3 regions of the Paenarthrobacter sp. AMU7 genome follow, and region 2 is predicted to be linked to each of the others. Evidence: riboswitches for the same ligand, from Rfam matches in the RefSeq annotation. Region 2 holds a riboswitch; each other region holds the start of a gene.

What was found. Region 2 has a riboswitch for cyclic di-AMP ahead of ABQM86_RS02825 (hypothetical protein). Riboswitches for the same ligand answer to the same signal wherever they lie in the genome.
Region 1: it holds a riboswitch for cyclic di-AMP, as region 2 does, so the genes downstream of both, ABQM86_RS05680 (C40 family peptidase) here and ABQM86_RS02825 (hypothetical protein) in region 2, are expected to answer to the same signal.
Region 3: it holds a riboswitch for cyclic di-AMP, as region 2 does, so the genes downstream of both, ABQM86_RS04700 (hypothetical protein) here and ABQM86_RS02825 (hypothetical protein) in region 2, are expected to answer to the same signal.

The regions. Positions count from the first base shown of each region.
Region 1 covers NZ_CP165735.1:1,202,456-1,207,778, forward strand. The annotation lists gene ABQM86_RS05675 (M23 family metallopeptidase) at 1-778, shown strand, start outside; cyclic di-AMP (ydaO/yuaA leader) riboswitch at 904-1,085, shown strand; gene ABQM86_RS05680 (C40 family peptidase) at 1,090-1,836, shown strand; gene ABQM86_RS05685 (NlpC/P60 family protein) at 1,936-2,709, shown strand; gene ABQM86_RS05690 (HNH endonuclease) at 2,962-3,462, shown strand; gene ABQM86_RS05695 (NTP transferase domain-containing protein) at 3,505-4,410, shown strand; gene ABQM86_RS05700 (molybdopterin molybdotransferase MoeA) at 4,407-5,323, shown strand, end outside.
Region 2 covers NZ_CP165735.1:571,402-576,724, reverse strand. The annotation lists gene ABQM86_RS02835 (universal stress protein) at 1-263, opposite strand, end outside; gene ABQM86_RS02830 (FAD-dependent monooxygenase) at 679-1,371, shown strand; gene ABQM86_RS02825 (hypothetical protein) at 1,481-2,269, opposite strand; cyclic di-AMP (ydaO/yuaA leader) riboswitch at 2,273-2,465, opposite strand; gene ABQM86_RS02820 (copper resistance protein CopC) at 2,616-3,278, opposite strand; gene ABQM86_RS02815 (NCS2 family permease) at 3,393-4,835, shown strand; gene hutG (formimidoylglutamase) at 4,923-5,323, shown strand, end outside.
Region 3 covers NZ_CP165735.1:986,656-991,978, forward strand. The annotation lists gene ABQM86_RS04695 (aspartate aminotransferase family protein) at 1-1,051, shown strand, start outside; gene ABQM86_RS04700 (hypothetical protein) at 1,139-1,981, opposite strand; cyclic di-AMP (ydaO/yuaA leader) riboswitch at 1,985-2,172, opposite strand; gene ABQM86_RS04705 (ATP-binding protein) at 2,248-3,777, opposite strand; gene ABQM86_RS04710 (response regulator transcription factor) at 3,781-4,521, opposite strand; gene ABQM86_RS04715 (winged helix-turn-helix domain-containing protein) at 5,256-5,323, shown strand, end outside.

The sequences.
Region 1 (5,323 bases), 630 kb from region 2:
GCTGCGGCCAGCCCGCGTCGTATCGGAGATCCGGCCACGCGACACCGAACGCCAGGTGCGTCGCCGTAAGAGCCCGTTGCGCCAGGTTGCCGATTTCGCCGCAGCCAGTGGTGTAGGGCAAAAGGCCGGAGTTGCGCTTGCCGCCACCGGACTTGCCCTGACTGTCGGTCTGCCGGCCACCAGCCCGGTAATGGCAACCTCGGAATCCGGTCAGACCGAGTCGGCCCTGGCCGTCACCGGGGGCAGCCAGCCCGAGGTTTCCGCCGCTGCATCAGCCAAGATCGACTTCAGCCGTGCTGCGGTAGCTACCGCCGCCGACCCCGACGGCAAGCTGAAGCAGCTGCTCAGTGCGCAGTCCGCCGACAGCATCCAGCGTGCCTCGTCCACGGGCACCATGGCCAGCCCCCTGGACACCCTGACCACGGCTTCCCCGTTCGGCTACCGCATCAGCCCCCTCACAGGTGGTGCCGGTGACTTCCACCGCGGCCAGGACTTCGTGGCCCAGTGCGGCACGGCCGTCCATGCTGCGGCCAGTGGCAAGGTCACCTTTGCGGGATGGCACGAGTACGGCGGAGGCAACCGCGTGGTGGTAGACCACGGCAACGGCCTTGAGACCACGTACAACCACTTGTCGTCCTTCACCGTCAAAGTAGGCCAGACGGTCAGCCGCGGCGACACTGTAGCGCTGAGCGGCACCACGGGCGCCTCCACCGGCTGCCACCTCCACTTCGAAGTACAGGTCAACGGTGAAGTTGTTGACCCCATGGGCTGGCTCTAAGTCCAGTTGATGGTTGTCTCTCGCATTGGTGACACACCCCGTGACCTGAATGTGACATTCGCGTTCAACTGTTGTACCGTACAAAGCGCATCGGCTTTTTAGGGGGCCGGTGCACTTGAGTGGATTGCCTAGCTCTGCCACCACTCGAGGTCCGTTCGCATAAATCGTCTGGCAGGGGCGGGGGAACCACTTCTGGTCTTCGCAAGAAGGCCTTGGGGTTAAGTCGCAAAGCTTCCTTGAAGCAGCGTGGCCGGATGACTCCCATCCGAATCCGACAGCTCACCTCGCAGGCATTGGGAGAGGCTACCTTCGTGTCATCACGCACTACCCCTGCGCGCCACCGCGCCGAATCGGTTCGTACGAACCCCTTGAACACGCTTTCCAAGGCTGTTTCATCCAACGCCGGTACCGTTGGCCGTCAGGCCGTCGTACTGGCAGCAGCCTCAGGCCTCGTCCTCAGTGTCGGTCTGCCGGCCCAGGCAGCGGACACCGACGTTTCCAAGTCGGAAGCCTCCAGCACCCAGCAGATGGTCACCACTGCGGTAGTCACCGCAGAGCCCACCGCCACCGTTTCCTTCGAGAGCCCCGTAGTGGCCACCAAGGAAGCTCCCAAGGTTGTGCAGCGCGCTTCGCAGACCACCCAGCGCACCGCGGCCAACGGCAACCAGGCCACCGCAGGCGCCGTGACTGCGAAGTCGTCCGAAGCCAAGGATGCTGCTTCCAGCGCCGCCGCTTCCGGCCTCGCCGCGATCGCCTACACCGGAATCGGCCACCCTTACGTTTGGGGCGGCACCACGCCCAACGGATGGGACTGCTCCGGCTTCACCCAGTGGGTCTACGCCCAGGCCGGCATCAGCATCCCGCGCGTCAACGCCTGGACGGCCATGAAGCCCACCAGCACTCCTGTCCCCGGTGACCTGGTCATGCAGAACGGCGGAGCACACGTAGGCATCTACGTTGGCAACGGCATGATGATCAGCGCATTGAACCCGGGACAGGGCACGCTCCTGCACTCGGCTGCCTCCACGGGCACGTCCTCCTTCTTTACCCTCCGCTAGAAACAATCCGGTTCGGGGTTCGCCAGCATGCCCCCAAGTGCTGGCGCGCCAATGAGCCGCGTGTACCCCAACTGCACGCGGATACGAAAAGAGAAAACCATGACCAGTGCATCCAAGGTTGCACGGCATCGCGCTGAGGCCCCCAAGACCAGCTCGCTTGCCGTGATCGCCAAGGCCGTCAGTGAAAACGCCGGCGGCGTCGGCCGCCAGGCGGCTGTTATTGCCGCAGCTTCAGGCCTGGTCCTGACCGGCAGTGTTGCTGCCAACGCGGCCGACACCACCGTGGACCGTGAGTCCACCGCGACGTCCACCCTTGACGTCCAGTCGGTAGTCCAGGCCACCATCGCTGCGGACTCCACCGTTGCCATCTCCTACGAGCGCCCCGTGGTCACCACGGTGCAGGCTCCGGCCCCCGTAGAGAAGAAGGCTCCTGCGAAGGCAGAAACCAAGAAGGCAGCAGAAAGCACGGCAACTGCCGGCAACGCCACACTGGCCGTCAACACCGCGGCTCCTGAGGCAAAGGCTCCGGCCGCTGCAAGTGGCCTGGGTGCTGCAATTGCCGCTGCCGCCTATGCGCAGCTCGGCGTCACCCAGGACTGCACCATGCTGGTAACCAACTCCCTGGCAGCTGTTGGCATCAACTTCCACGACTGGCCGGCCGGCTACCTCTCCCTCGGCCGCACGGTCAGCGCAGCGGAAGCGAAGCCGGGCGACCTCGCCTACTACGCCAACGGCGGTCTGGCCGGACAGGCCCACATCGCTGTATACGTCGGCAACGGCCAGGCAGTCCACGGTGGATGGAACGGATCCACCACGGCACTGTTCAGCGTCAACGTAGGCTCCGGCCCGGTTTTCATCCGCGTGAACGGCTGATCCAGCCTTTGGTTTTGACAGCAACACCCCGCAGGCTCAGGCCGGCGGGGTGTTCTGCTTTAAGGGACGGATTCGGCTCCAGGCCCCTTAACCTCGCATGAACTCTTGGCGACACTGCACGGGAAACGACCGAAAAATTCGTTGATACGGCATATGAGTGCTTACCCTTATCTTGTCGATCCACAGCCCGTACAAGCAGAGGGCAGCCGGCCCTCGTGCCCCTGACGGGTGCGGCCGTGAAGAGGTACGTGCATGCGCACACTCGTTCTGAATGCTGGATATGAACCGCTGGCGGTAATAACATTCCGCCGGGCGCTGGTCCTAGTGTTGACTGGGAAAGCTAGCGTAGTGGCCGAAGGCGACGAGCCTGTCGTCGGGCCACAGGAGATTCTCGGACGCCCCTCCGTGATCCTCCTTAACCGCTACATCCGTCCCCGGTACAACAGGATTACCGCCGTGAGCCGACGCGGGGTCCTTCGCCGCGACGGCCATCGCTGCGCCTATTGCGGGAAAACAGCCCACACCATAGACCACGTCCACCCCAAATCCAGGGGCGGCGCGGATTCCTGGGAAAACCTGGTCGCGGCGTGTCTGAAATGCAACAACGCCAAGAGCGACCACACGCTGGCTGAAATGGGTTGGAAACTCCGTTTCACGCCTGGAGTGCCCCAGGGAACCATGTGGCAGATCAAAGAACTCGAGAAACCTGCGCCGGACTGGGACCCGTTCCTGTTGCCGGAATCCGCTGCCTGATCGATTTCTGCTGAACTCCGGCCGCCCCGGTAATCTGGGCGAATGGAGTTCAATGCCGTGATTCTGGCGGGTGGCAGGGCCACCCGCCTCGGTGGCGTGCCCAAGCCGTCGTTGATGTACGACGGCGGGACGCTCCTTTCACGCGCCCTGCAGGCGGCCCGGGGTGCGTCAGCTGTGGTGGTGGTAGGTCCTGACGCTTCAGGAACGGGCGGTGAGCCGTTACCGGTCGAGGTGCTGCGGGCACGGGAGGAACCGGCATTTGCGGGTCCCGCCGCAGCGATTGCTGCGGGGTTGGCGGCGATGAAGGACAACGGAAACAACGCTCCCTGGACGCTCGTCCTGGCATGCGATATGCCGCACGTGTCCCGTGGCGTTTCGTTCCTCTGGAAAGCCCTGGAGGCCCATGCGGGGGTGGACGGTGCCATGGCTGTCTCTGCCGATGGCCGGAAGCAGCCCCTCCTTGGTGCCTACGGCACCAGTGCCCTCGAACGGGAAGTGGCTCAAGCTTCCGAAGGTTCCGGGTTAACGAACGCTTCAGTGTTCCGCCTGCTTGCTAGGCTGAACCTGCTGGACGTAGCCGTCCCCCCAGGCTCCACGGATGACGTGGATACATGGGAGGACGCTGCGGCCCTGGGCATTGACTACAAGTTGGAGGCGGACGTGAAGAGCCAGGAAGAGACGCTCGAGGAATGGTGCCGCACACTGCTGCAGGCATTCGAGCTTGAAGGCGTTGAAGTGGACGTCAATGAAGTGCTCGCTGTTGCCGGAGTGGCGGCGCACTCAGTGGTGCGCCCCGCAGCGCCCTTGACCACCTTCATTGCCGGCTACGCGGCGGGCATGGCCCGCGGCATTGGCCAGGCAAGCGATGATGCGTCCATGAATGCCGCCTTGGAACTGGCCCGCAAAGTTGCCAAGGAGTACTCGGAGTCCGAGGCTGACGCCGAATGACGGAGGCCCCCGCCGAGGGCCATCACGCGGCACACACCTGGCAGGAGGCCCGGCAGCGGGCGTTCGATTGTGCCGCTCCCATCCCTCCGGCTCCTGTCCCGCTCAGGTCAGCCCTCGGCCGCACCCTAGCTGCCGATGCCCGGGCGGTGCAGGATATGCCGCACTACGCTTCCTCAGCCATGGATGGGTGGGCCGTCAACGGAAGCGGTCCGTGGATCCTGAGTGAACCGGGCCAGAGGCTTGCTCCCCACCAAGCAAGTCCCATTGTTACGGGCGGGCTGATTCCGCCGGGTGCTAAAGCAGTACTTCGCAGCGAGAGCGGCGTCATAACCACCGACGACGACGGCCTTCCGGTCCTTGCGCTGGGCGGAACCGCCAAACCCGGCGAACCCCGCAACGGCCAGCACATCCGTAAAGCCGCAGAAGAAGCGGCGGCGGGGGAGGTCTTGCTTACTGCCGGAACCGTGCTCAACCCGGCCCACATCGCTTTGGCTGCGCTGGCCGGTCTGGACCAGCTGGAGGTCCTCGGCAAGCCGCTGGTCAGGTTTCTGCTGACGGGCTCCGAGGTTGTGGCACAAGGGGTTCCGCTGCCCGGACAAGTGCGTGATACTTTCGGCCCGCAATTGGGCGCTGTGGTGGAGCTCCTTGGTGGCATCGCAGGAGAGCAGCTCAGGGTGGGCGACAACTATGAAGAATGGATTTCCGCACTCCAGGACACCGAACCGGCCCTGGATGAGCTGACAGCTGATGACCCTTACCAGGAAACTGAGCCCCCGGCGGACGTCGTCATCACTACCGGCGGGACCGGTCGGTCCGGGACTGACCACTTCAGGCGGGCCGTGGCTGAACTCGGCGGCCGGCTGTTGATCGACGGCATTGCCATGCGCCCCGGTCATCCTGCTGTGCTGGCTGA
Region 2 (5,323 bases):
ACGATCGCGTCCGCCCCCTCGCGGATCACCGAATCATCCACAGTTGCATAACCGCCGTCCAGGCCTGATGCGGCAAAGATAGGTACGGAGTAGGCCGTCACGATGTGCAAGGGCAGCTGACGGCGTTCGGCTTCACGTGCCGCCCACACCAATGCACACTGCCCGTGCTCTGAACCGTCAACTCCAACGACAATGCCTCCTGGCGCCACTGCGTGGTCCTGGCCGTCCTGTGGCTCTTCATTGTGCCTGCTGTGCTGGTCCATGGGGCCCGCCTCTCCACCTGCTGCTTGATGTTCCGGCCATTCTGCCAGAGGTTCTCCGGCTCGGATTCCCTCCTGGCGTCAATGTCAATGGCCCGGGCAGAAGAAACCTGGAAATTCCTTCTCCCAATGCCAACTATTCTCGGTCGGCAACGCCGAATCAAGGTGACTTTGGGCTATGTGTATAACGGTCCGGGCTCGGTTCCCGGGTGCGCATTTTGCGCTGGGGATGAACAACGCGAACACGCGGACCCAGGAGGCTATCCATGGCAGAAAAAGTTCGGTAGTGTTCGAGTCACCGAATGGCCGGCAACCGTGTTCCACAGCACACTCCGGCCATTTATTGCGGCCGCTTGGGGAACTCGGACGCGACCCCATGCGATGCCTAATGGCACACACGTCAAGGAGGAACCAAGCAGTGTCACTCACGCCTGATTCCGCCACGGAACGCACCACCACCGTGGTCATCGGAGCCGGCTTGTCCGGCTTGGCAGTTGCCAGTGAGCTCAGCCGCTACGGCGTGGGCTCCATTGTGGTGGACGGGTTCGGCACGTTGTCCGCAACGGGTCCGTCAGTCCACACCGGAATGCTCCAACGCTGCGATGCAGCCGATCCCGCAGCCATGCAGGAGCGCAACGAGATCCTCCGCCACCTGCGGAACTACGCCGCAAGCCATCACCTGGATGTCCGCAGCACCACACGGGCTGTCCGCCTCGATTTCCTTGGCTCCGACCCTTCCCAACAGATCGGCTATGGACTGGCCGCCAGCATGACCACTGCCGGGCTCAGGACGGGGCTCCACGCCTCCGGCCCCCTCGAGTCCACCCGCCGCCAGTGGGCCGTCCACACTGCCAACGGTGTTCTTCTGGCCGACCATATTGTGGTCACGCGCTGCGCACAGAGCCAATTGCGCCGAATGCTGGCGGAACTCGGCATAGCGATCGGCCAAAACCTGGTGGCCGCAATGCGGGCCGTCGGGATGCACCTTGTAGGAGTCGGCGAGCTCATTACGCCCACACCGAAGGAAGTACTTCGGCAGGCAAAGGCTGTAGGCCAGGCGATATCGTCCAAGGTGGCCCTCCCTGCAGGGCCGGGCATCGCCACCGCTTAGCAGATCAAACCTGGCTGCGAACTATTCCGCACATAACTTAACGCCAAAGGCCGGTGCCCTCGAAGATGAACTCTTCGAAGACACCGGCCTTTGAACTGAAGCGTGAGGCTTATGCGCCAGCGCGTACGTAGGTCAGGGGACCCGTTGCGGTCAACCAGCTGATCGGGTGGATACCCGTCTGGTTGCCGTTGATGCCACCGCTGATGGCCTGGCCGTTGCCGATGTAGATGGCGACGTGGCCGGACTGGGCGATCATGTCACCGGGCTGGGGTGAGCTGACAACCTTGCCGTAGTTCATGAACTGCATGGGACCGAGGTCGCCAACGGGGATGCCTGCGGAGCCGAGTGCGCGCTCCACCATGGCGGTGCAGTCCTGCATGATGCCGATCTGGGCGTAAGCCGAGGCAACCATGGCGGCATTGACGCCACCAACAGCCGGAGCAGCAGCAGCCGCAGGAGCGGGAGCAGCAGCGGCCGGAGCGGCTGCAGCAGCCTTGGCAACAGGAGCCTTGGCGGCGGCAGTGGTGACTGCTGCCTTCTTGGCGACAGGAGCCGGAGCAACCGGTGCAGGCTTTTCGATAACCGGAGCTGCAACGGAAGCAACAGCGGGGCGCTCGAAGTTGACCGTAGCCGTAGCCAGGGCGGTAACAACCTGGGTGGGAGCGTCGGCCGAAACGGTCTCAGCGACCGTGGCCGGGCTGGAATCCCGCTGAACCGGAGCTTCAGCAGCGTGAGCTGCAATGGAGCCGGTCAACACAAGGCCCGAGGCTGCTGCGATAACAGCTGCCTGGCGGCCAGCGCCGGAAGCGTTGCTGGCAACTGCCTTGGAGATGGAGATGAACGGATTAGGACGTACGCTGTCCGCCTTACGACGGCCGCGAAGAATGCGTGAAGACATGAAAGAGCCTCTCCCGATGCCTGCGAGGTTAGCTGTCGGATTCGGATGGGAGTCACCCGGCCACTATCTCCCGCTGTTCAGCGGAAGCATCGTGACTTCACCCCAAGGCACGCTCGAAAGCGGCCCAAAATGGGTTCCCCGTCTCTGCCGTAAGGTTTGTCTGCGAACGGATTCCGGACTGCGGCAGAGCTAGGCAATCAGACCGGAAGTGCCCGCTACGTGGAACAGGCACAGGTACCACCGTACGCGATGATCACGCGGAAGTCACATTTAAGTAACGAGAAGTACGCTTCTGGCGTGTCGCAGTAACCGTTTCGAGATCTTCGCAGCTACGTAGAAAACCCCGTTATTCCGCGGGAGAAGGGCCCTCAGGGTCGTTCGAAGCAGCCAGTTTCCTGCGGGCAGTAACAGCCAGAAAAATAACGAGACCAACAGCAACAACCGCCAGGCCCACGATGCTCCATGGGAAGGGCTGGGAGGCGTCGGCCGCGGGCTCGCTGTTGCCGGTTCCCGACGCCGCAGAGCCCGGGGCCGCGGTTCCCGCCGTCGGCACCGCCGCTGAAGGTGTCGAAGCGGACGGAGCCGATGCGGACGGAGAGGCTGCCGCCGGGCCGCTGGCCGTCGTCGTGCTTCCTGCGGTGGCCGTGAAGGTAAAGGTGCCCTCGATGGGGTGCGAATCGCTGCTGACGACGCGCCAGACCACCGTGTATTCGCCGGCCGGAGCGCCTTCGCGCAACTTCTGGACCGCCTGGTTGTCGATGATTTCCACCGGGCCGTCGGCCCAGTTTTCGCCGCCCGCAGTGACCGTGACGCCCGAACCGATGGCGAGCGGCCGGTTGTTGAACGTGATGGAAACCGACGCCGGGACGTCCGTGACGCTGGTGCCACTGGCCGGCGTCGTGGATTCAGCGACGTCGTGGGCGGACGCCGGCGCCGCAGTAAACAGCAGGGCGGACGCGAAGGCAAGAGCAGCGACGACGGCGGCCAGAAGCGGGCGGATGGTACGCATGGGGCGGTTTCTCCTAGTGTTGGCTTCCTTACAGACTAGGCGAATCGTCCGGAGCGCCCGCACCGGACCGCATAGGATTTGAGGGCACACTCCCCCCGATCCCCGGAGTCTTTCATGCTTAAGCAAGGTTCTGCAGTAGACCGCTACTTCAAAATTACTGAACGTGGATCCACGTACTCGCGGGAAATTCGTGGCGGCTTCGCAACGTTCTTCGCCATGAGCTACATCGTGGTGTTGAACCCGCTGATTCTCTCCGGGGCGGATTCCAGTGGGGCATCCCTCGGCTTCACAGCCGTCGCAGCCACGACGGCCTTCGTGGCGGGCATCCTGACCATCCTCATGGGCGCGTGGGCCAAGCACCCATTCGCCGTTGCAACCGGGCTGGGCGTCAACGCCTTCGTTGCCGTCACGGTCGCCTCGCACCCGGAACTCACCTGGCCGGACATGATGGGCCTCGTGGTCCTCTCCGGCATCACCATGCTCATCCTGGTGCTGACCGGTTTCCGTACTGCCGTGTTCAAAGCCGTGCCGGAAGCGCTGAAAACGGCGATCGTGGTGGGCATCGGCCTCTTCATTGCACTGATCGGCCTGGTCAACGCAGGCTTTGTACGCCGGATTCCCGACGCCGCCGGCACCACGGTTCCCTTGGGCCTGGGCGTGGATGGCAAGCTCATGGGCTGGCCTACCTTGGTGTTCGCAGTGGGCCTCATCCTCACCATCGCCCTGGTGGTCCGCAAGGTCCGCGGCGCCATCCTCATCGGCATCGTGGTCTCCACGGCACTGGCAGCCATCCTCGAGTTCACCCTCCACATCGGCCCCAGCTTCGACGGCAAGAACGTCAACCCGCGCGGCTGGTCCCTCGTGGCTCCCACCCTCTCGGAGTGGGGCGCCCCGGACCTGTCCCTCATCGGCAAGGCCAACCCGTTCGGCGCGTTCCAGCACCTCGGTTTCATCGCTGCAGCACTGTTGGCGTTTGTGATCCTCCTCAGCATCTTCTTCGACGCCATGGGCACCATGGTGGGACTGGCCAACGAGGCCGGAACCGTGGACAAAGACGGCAACATCCCCAACGTCGACCGTGTCCTGCAGGTGGACGCCCTCGGCGCGATCGTGGGTGGTGGCGCGTCCGTTTCGTCCAACCAGATCTTTGTTGAGTCCGGCGCCGGCATCGGCGAAGGTGCCCGCACCGGCCTCGCCTCGATCGTCACGGGCGTGCTGTTCCTGGTGGCGATGTTCTTCACGCCCCTCATCAACCTTGTACCCTTCGAAGCCGTGGCTCCGGCACTGGTGGTTGTGGGCTTCATGATGGTCTCCCAGGTGGGCAAGATCGATTGGCAGGACTGGGGTGTCGGCATCCCTGCGTTCCTGACCATCTCCCTCATGCCGTTCACGTACTCGATCGCCAACGGCCTCGGTGCCGGCTTCATCTCCTACGTCCTGATCCGCACCTTCCAGGGCCGCGCCCGCGAAGTCCACCCGCTCATGTGGGCCGTGGCCGCTGCGTTCCTGCTGTTCTTCGGCATTGGAACCGTGGAGGAGCTGCTGGGCGTCAAGTAAGTCTCCTGCGGACCTAAGTCCGGAGTTTCAGACACCCGCCTGCTGGGAAAGCTGGTTTTCGTGTGCCCGTTCGGGTGTGCTTGAAGCATGGAAACCAGCATCACCCTCGCCGTAGACGTCAACCCTGGGCCGTGGAAGGGCCGCTTTGACGGAGACGGCACTGAACACCGCCGCTGGTGGCAGGCAGTAGCACCCCTGACGTCGCCCGCGCCCGCAACTGCCTCGCGTCCCGCCGTCGTGCTTGGTTTTTGCAGCGATGCCGGAGTGCGCCGCAACCAGGGCCGGGTCGGTGCTGCTGCGGCTCCCGCTGCCATCCGCACGGCGCTGGGTCCGCTGGCGTTCCATCTTGACCGGGACGTGTTCGACGCCGGTGACGTGGTGGTGGAGGAGGACTCACTGGAAGCCGGCCAAGAGCGCGCCGGACGCGCCATTACGGAACTGCTCGACGCCGGAAACCTCACCGTGGTGCTGGGCGGCGGCCACGAAAC
Region 3 (5,323 bases), 420 kb from region 2:
CATCGAGGAATCTGCCGCCGCGTGGTTGCTGGACCTTCTCCACCTTCCTTCGAGTGCCGACGTCGGATTCACCACCGGCGCCACCACCGCCAACTTCGTGGGGTTGGCAGCGGGCCGCCAATATCTGATGGACGAGGCGGGTTGGGACCTTGAGGCGCTGGGGCTGACAGGCGCCCCACGCATCACCACCTTTGCGGGCAGGGAGCGGCACGCCGCAGTGGACCTGGCTTTGCGGTATCTCGGATTGGGTGCCTGCGTGCCCGTAGATGCCGACGAGGAAGGACGGATTCTCCCCGACGCACTTGCCGAGGCCATGGACCAGCAACCAGGACTGTCACTGGTCTGTCTGCAAGCGGGCAACCTGCATTCCGGCGCCTTTGATCCCATGCAGGAAGCCATTGCGGTGGCCCACGATCGCGGCGCATGGGTGCACGTGGATGGTGCTTTTGGTTTATGGGCCGCCGTTAGCCCGACGCTGCGGGCCCGGCTGGCGGGAGTAGAGGAAGCAGATTCCTGGGCCACGGATGCCCACAAGACGCTGAATGTTCCTTACGACTGCGGCTTGGCCATCGTTGCGAGGCCGGAAGCCTTGAGGCGTGCTTTCAGTGTTCACACAAGTTACCTCATTGCTACGGATGCCGGCCCGGGAGATCCTTTCGAGAAAGTGCCTGAGATGTCCCGCCGTGCCCGGGGCATCCCTGTGTGGGCGGCGCTGAGGCAACTGGGCCGTAACGGGGTGATCTCCATGGTGGAGCGGCTCGCTGCAAACGCCCGCGCGTTGGCTGAGGGGCTCGCCGCGATTCCGGGAGTCGAGGTGCTCAACGACGTCGTCTTCACGCAGGTATCGGTGAGCTTCGGCAGTGATGACCGCACACACCGTGTCACGCAACGGCTGATGGCCGAGGGCGCGGTGTGGATGTCCGGGTCCTCCTGGCGTGGCCGTGAAATCCTCAGGATTTCGGTGAGTAACTGGACCACGGATGCAGGGGATGTTGCTGCGTCCATCGCGGCGGTGCGCAGCGCGTTGGAAGCCGAACCGGAGTCTGTGTAACGCGAAAACCGCGCCGGTTCCCGCCATCCGCTCCAGTCTGTACTGGTGCGGGCGGCGGCAACCGGCGCGGTAATCAAGCAGTCTGGCTTAGTACCAGTTGTTGGCCAAGTGGAAGCCCAGGGCGGCCGACGGGGATCCGTAGCGTTCCTTGATGTAGTTCAAGCCCCACTTGATTTGGGTCTGGTAGTTGGTCTGCCAATCAGCGCCCGCGGTTGCCATCTTGCTAGCCGGCAGCGACTGGACAATGCCGTAAGCACCGCTGGAAGCGTTGGTGGCGGTCGTCCTCCAGTTGGATTCCTTCTCCCACAGGGTGTTCAGCGCAGTCATTTCGCTGGCGCTCCAGCCGTAGTTGCCAAGGATGCTGGCAGCGTAGGCTTTGGCAGCGGCGGGATCGTCCACGGCCTTGGGGGCGGCAGCAGCAGCTGCAGCTTCGGCAGCGGCGGCGGCAGCAGCGGCGTCGGCGGCCTGCTTGGCTGCAGCATCAGCGGCGGCCTTTTCAGCGGCGGCCTGGTCGGCAGCGGCCTTCTCGGCGGCGGCCTTTTCAGCGGCGGCCTGGTCCGCCGCGGCCTTCTCGGCTGCGGCCTTTTCGGCTGCGGCTTTGTCCACGGCTGCCCTGTCAGCGGCGCCCTTTGCAGCGGCTGCATCCAAGGAAGCGGAGATTTCAGCTGTCTTGTTGTTGCTGACCTGGGCATTCGCCTGGGTCTCTGCAACGCGGCTTACCTCGGGAAGGGTCAGGGCGGCGTTGGCAGCAGTACCGAGCGATGCAACGCCCAGCGCAGCAGCTACAACACCGGCAACAACCGACATGCGGTGGCCGGACTTGCCCTGGCGGGCAGCGTTCTTGAGGACAGCCTGCGACTTGGTCAACGGTGCGTTGTGCTCATCGCGGTGACGCGCGGAAGGGCGCGTCTGATCATTAAATTCAGACATGTGTGATTACCTCTCAGCGCCTGCGGAGTTAGCTGTCGGGTTCGGATGAGGTCATCCGGCCGCGCATCACGCTGCGGCTTCACCCCAAGGGTCCGGCATAAATGCCTGGTCCCGGAGACTCTGGGTCCCCCGTCTCTGCCTCGGAGTAAGTACGGACTCCGGGAAGTGGCAGAGCTCGGCGCATCCCGGATGTGGGCCAGTTGGGGCGACCCACCCTTTCGACGGTACAGGAGGAATTCGTAGAAGTCACATTTAGGTAACAGAGATCACGACGACGGTGAGTCGCCTTGCTGGGTTCGTAACTTCTGTTCGGTGGCGACCACAGGGAATCGAAGGGTGAATTCCGTGCCCCCTGGACGGGACGCCACGTGCACGCTGCCGCCGTGAGCTTCCACGATGGATTCAACGATCGACAGACCCAGCCCCGACGTGCCCTCGGACCCCGATCTCGCAGCGTCGGCGCGGGCAAAACGGGAGAAGATCCGGCCCTGGAAATCCTCTGGAATGCCGGGCCCGTTGTCCGTTACGGTCACCACTGGGCTGCCGTCGGCGGAGAGCATCACGCTCGTGACCACCGTGGTGCCGGCATCGGTGTGTTTACGGGCGTTGGAGAGAAGATTGGCCAGGACCTGGTGCAGTTGCGTAACGTCGCCGCGGACCGTGACGGGTTCATCCGGGAGTTGGAGTTGCCAAATCTGGTCCGGTGCCATGATTTTCTCGTCGCTGACAGTTTCAATCACCAACTGGGTGAGGTCCACGTCCGTGATCTTGAGCGCCTGGCCTTCGTCCAGCCTGGCAAGCAGCAGCAGATCCTCCACCAGGGTGGTCATCCGTTCGGACTGGCTCCGGACGCGTGCCAGCGACTTTCGGCCGTCATCGGTGAAGTTCTCGGTCATGCTCAACAGTTCGGTGTAACCGCGGATGGCCGTAAGCGGCGTTCGAAGTTCGTGCGACGCGTCCGCGACGAACTGGCGCACCTTGGTTTCGCTTTCCTGGCGGGCTTCCAAAGCACTGGAGACGTTGTTCAGCATCTGGTTGAGGGCATGGCCAACGCTGCCGACTTCGGTTCCGGGATGGGCGGCCGACGGCGGGACCCGCACCGCAAGTGCCACCTCACCGGCGTCGAGAGGGAGGCGGGAAACTTTGGTGGCTACCTCGGAGAGCTGCTCCAATGGACGCATGGTCCGCCGGATGATTACCGTTCCCGCGAGGCCGATCACAGCCAGTCCGCCGAGCGACACCAGCACCATGGTCCACACCAGCGAGGCCTCGGCGCTTTGCTTGTCCGCGAGAGGCAGTCCCGTCACGATCACGTCGCCGGCAGTTTCGACGGCCACGAGCCGGTAATCCCCATAGGAGAGCGATCGGTCCACAGGCCGGTTGTCCCGGGGCAACGACAGCAGAATCTGTTTGTCGTCCGCCGTGAGTTCGGCCCGCTTGCCGGAGGCCTCAATAACGCCTGGATTGATCACGGTTGTTCCATCGATCCGTGCGTTCAGCGTTCCAGCGGCCTGGCCGCGCGCTTCCAGCGGGTCCGGCCTTCCGGAGGGGGAGGACGGAAAGTTCGACGGCGGCCTGCCGAAGCTGGTCGCGCGGCTTGACGCCTGCTCCAACTGCCGGTCGAGCTGCTTGTTGAACACCATGTCCATGGAGGCGTAGCTGACCACTCCCACGGCAGCGCAAATGGCGACCAGCAAGGCCATGGCGACCAGGACCAGTCGGGTACGCAGGTGCCACGCGGAGGGGCTGAGCCAACTGCGGTGTGACTTTTTGGCCACTCCTGAAAGGGTGCTCAACGCCTAGTCCGCAGGCTTGATGACATAGCCGGCGCCGCGGATGGTGTGGATCATCGGAGGGTGGTTTGCTTCGATCTTCTTGCGCAGGTAGGAAATGTAGAGCTCCACGATGTTGGCTTGTCCACCGAAGTCGTAGTCCCACACACGGTCCAGGATCTGTGCTTTGCTGACCACTCGTTTAGGGTTCTCCATGAGGTAGCGCAAAAGCTCAAACTGGGTGGCGGTAAGCGGAATGTCCTCGCCGGCCCGGGTGACTTCACGGGTGTCCACGTTCAGGGTAAGGTCACCCACCACCAGTTCGGCTGTGTCCATGGCGGCCACGCCGGAACGCTGGACCAGGCGGTGCAGTCGCAGGAGGACTTCCTCCATGCTGAAGGGTTTGGTGACATAGTCGTCGCCGCCGGCAGCCAGCCCGACGATGCGGTCCTGCACGGCGTCCTTGGCTGTGAGGAAAAGCGCGGGAACTTCCGGGGCAAACGCACGGATGCGGTTGAGGACTTCCACACCGTCGAATCCGGGAAGCATGACGTCCAGTACGAGGACATCGGGCCGGAACTCTTTGGAAAGCTTCACGGCCCCAGGGCCGTCGCCGGCAACAGCAACTGACCACCCGGCCATTCGAAGCCCCATGCTCATGAGCTCAGCGAGGCTGGGCTCGTCATCCACCACCAGGGCACGGATAGGGGAGCCGTCCGGGTGGGAGAGTTGAGGAAGGTTGTTGGTCATGGAGTGCGAGGAGGCCATGGGACAACTCTCCGATCTGCTGGTTAGCCCGCGCTTTGCCGGTCCTGTGAGAACGCTGTGAAGTCAACACTAGCGACGTGGAAGTGCGGTGACACGTGTCCGGCCCCGGCCGACGCTCTCTCACGTCCCGTTGGTTTCCGGCCGACGCTCGCTCACGTCCCGTTTGTTTCCGGCCGACGCTCTCTCACGTCCGAGAGTGAGGCGATTTGCGGGGACACGGGGTCGAAAATGCGGGGATTTTCGTTTCCGCGATTGGACAACAGTTGTTTCAGATCGTGAGATTCCGCGGAGGCAGGGTTCGCGTGGAGGCAGATGCGCCAAATGCCCTCCGACGCGAAGGAAATTCGGCAGGGCACTAAAAAAGGCAGTCGCGGCAGAATTGAGAGACGTTCATTTTAGGTCAGAACTGAATTGTGATTTGCGACACAATAGACCTCTGCGTCTCAAAATGTGGACGGTTCGGCGCTTTGTTACTTGCGTGTTGCCATTGTTACGTTGCACACTTCCAATGTGAACAAGAACTCAACAGCACCTGCAGCCGCAGCAACCTGGTCCAGCACACCCGCTGGCCATGATGACCGCTGTTGTCGAATGCAAGCCTAACTTTCCACCCCAAGAAGTTTCAGGCATTCGCCCCCTAGCCCAGCGTTGGGCGCCCCTCCCCAAACTCATTGCGGGGACAACCAGCATTCGAAGCCGCGATGACGGCTATTCACTTTTGAGGTAAGCACTCCATGTCAGTTGCATCTGGATACGTCCACATCTCCGTCCGTAACGCCAACAAGGCCGCGTCGAACGCGGG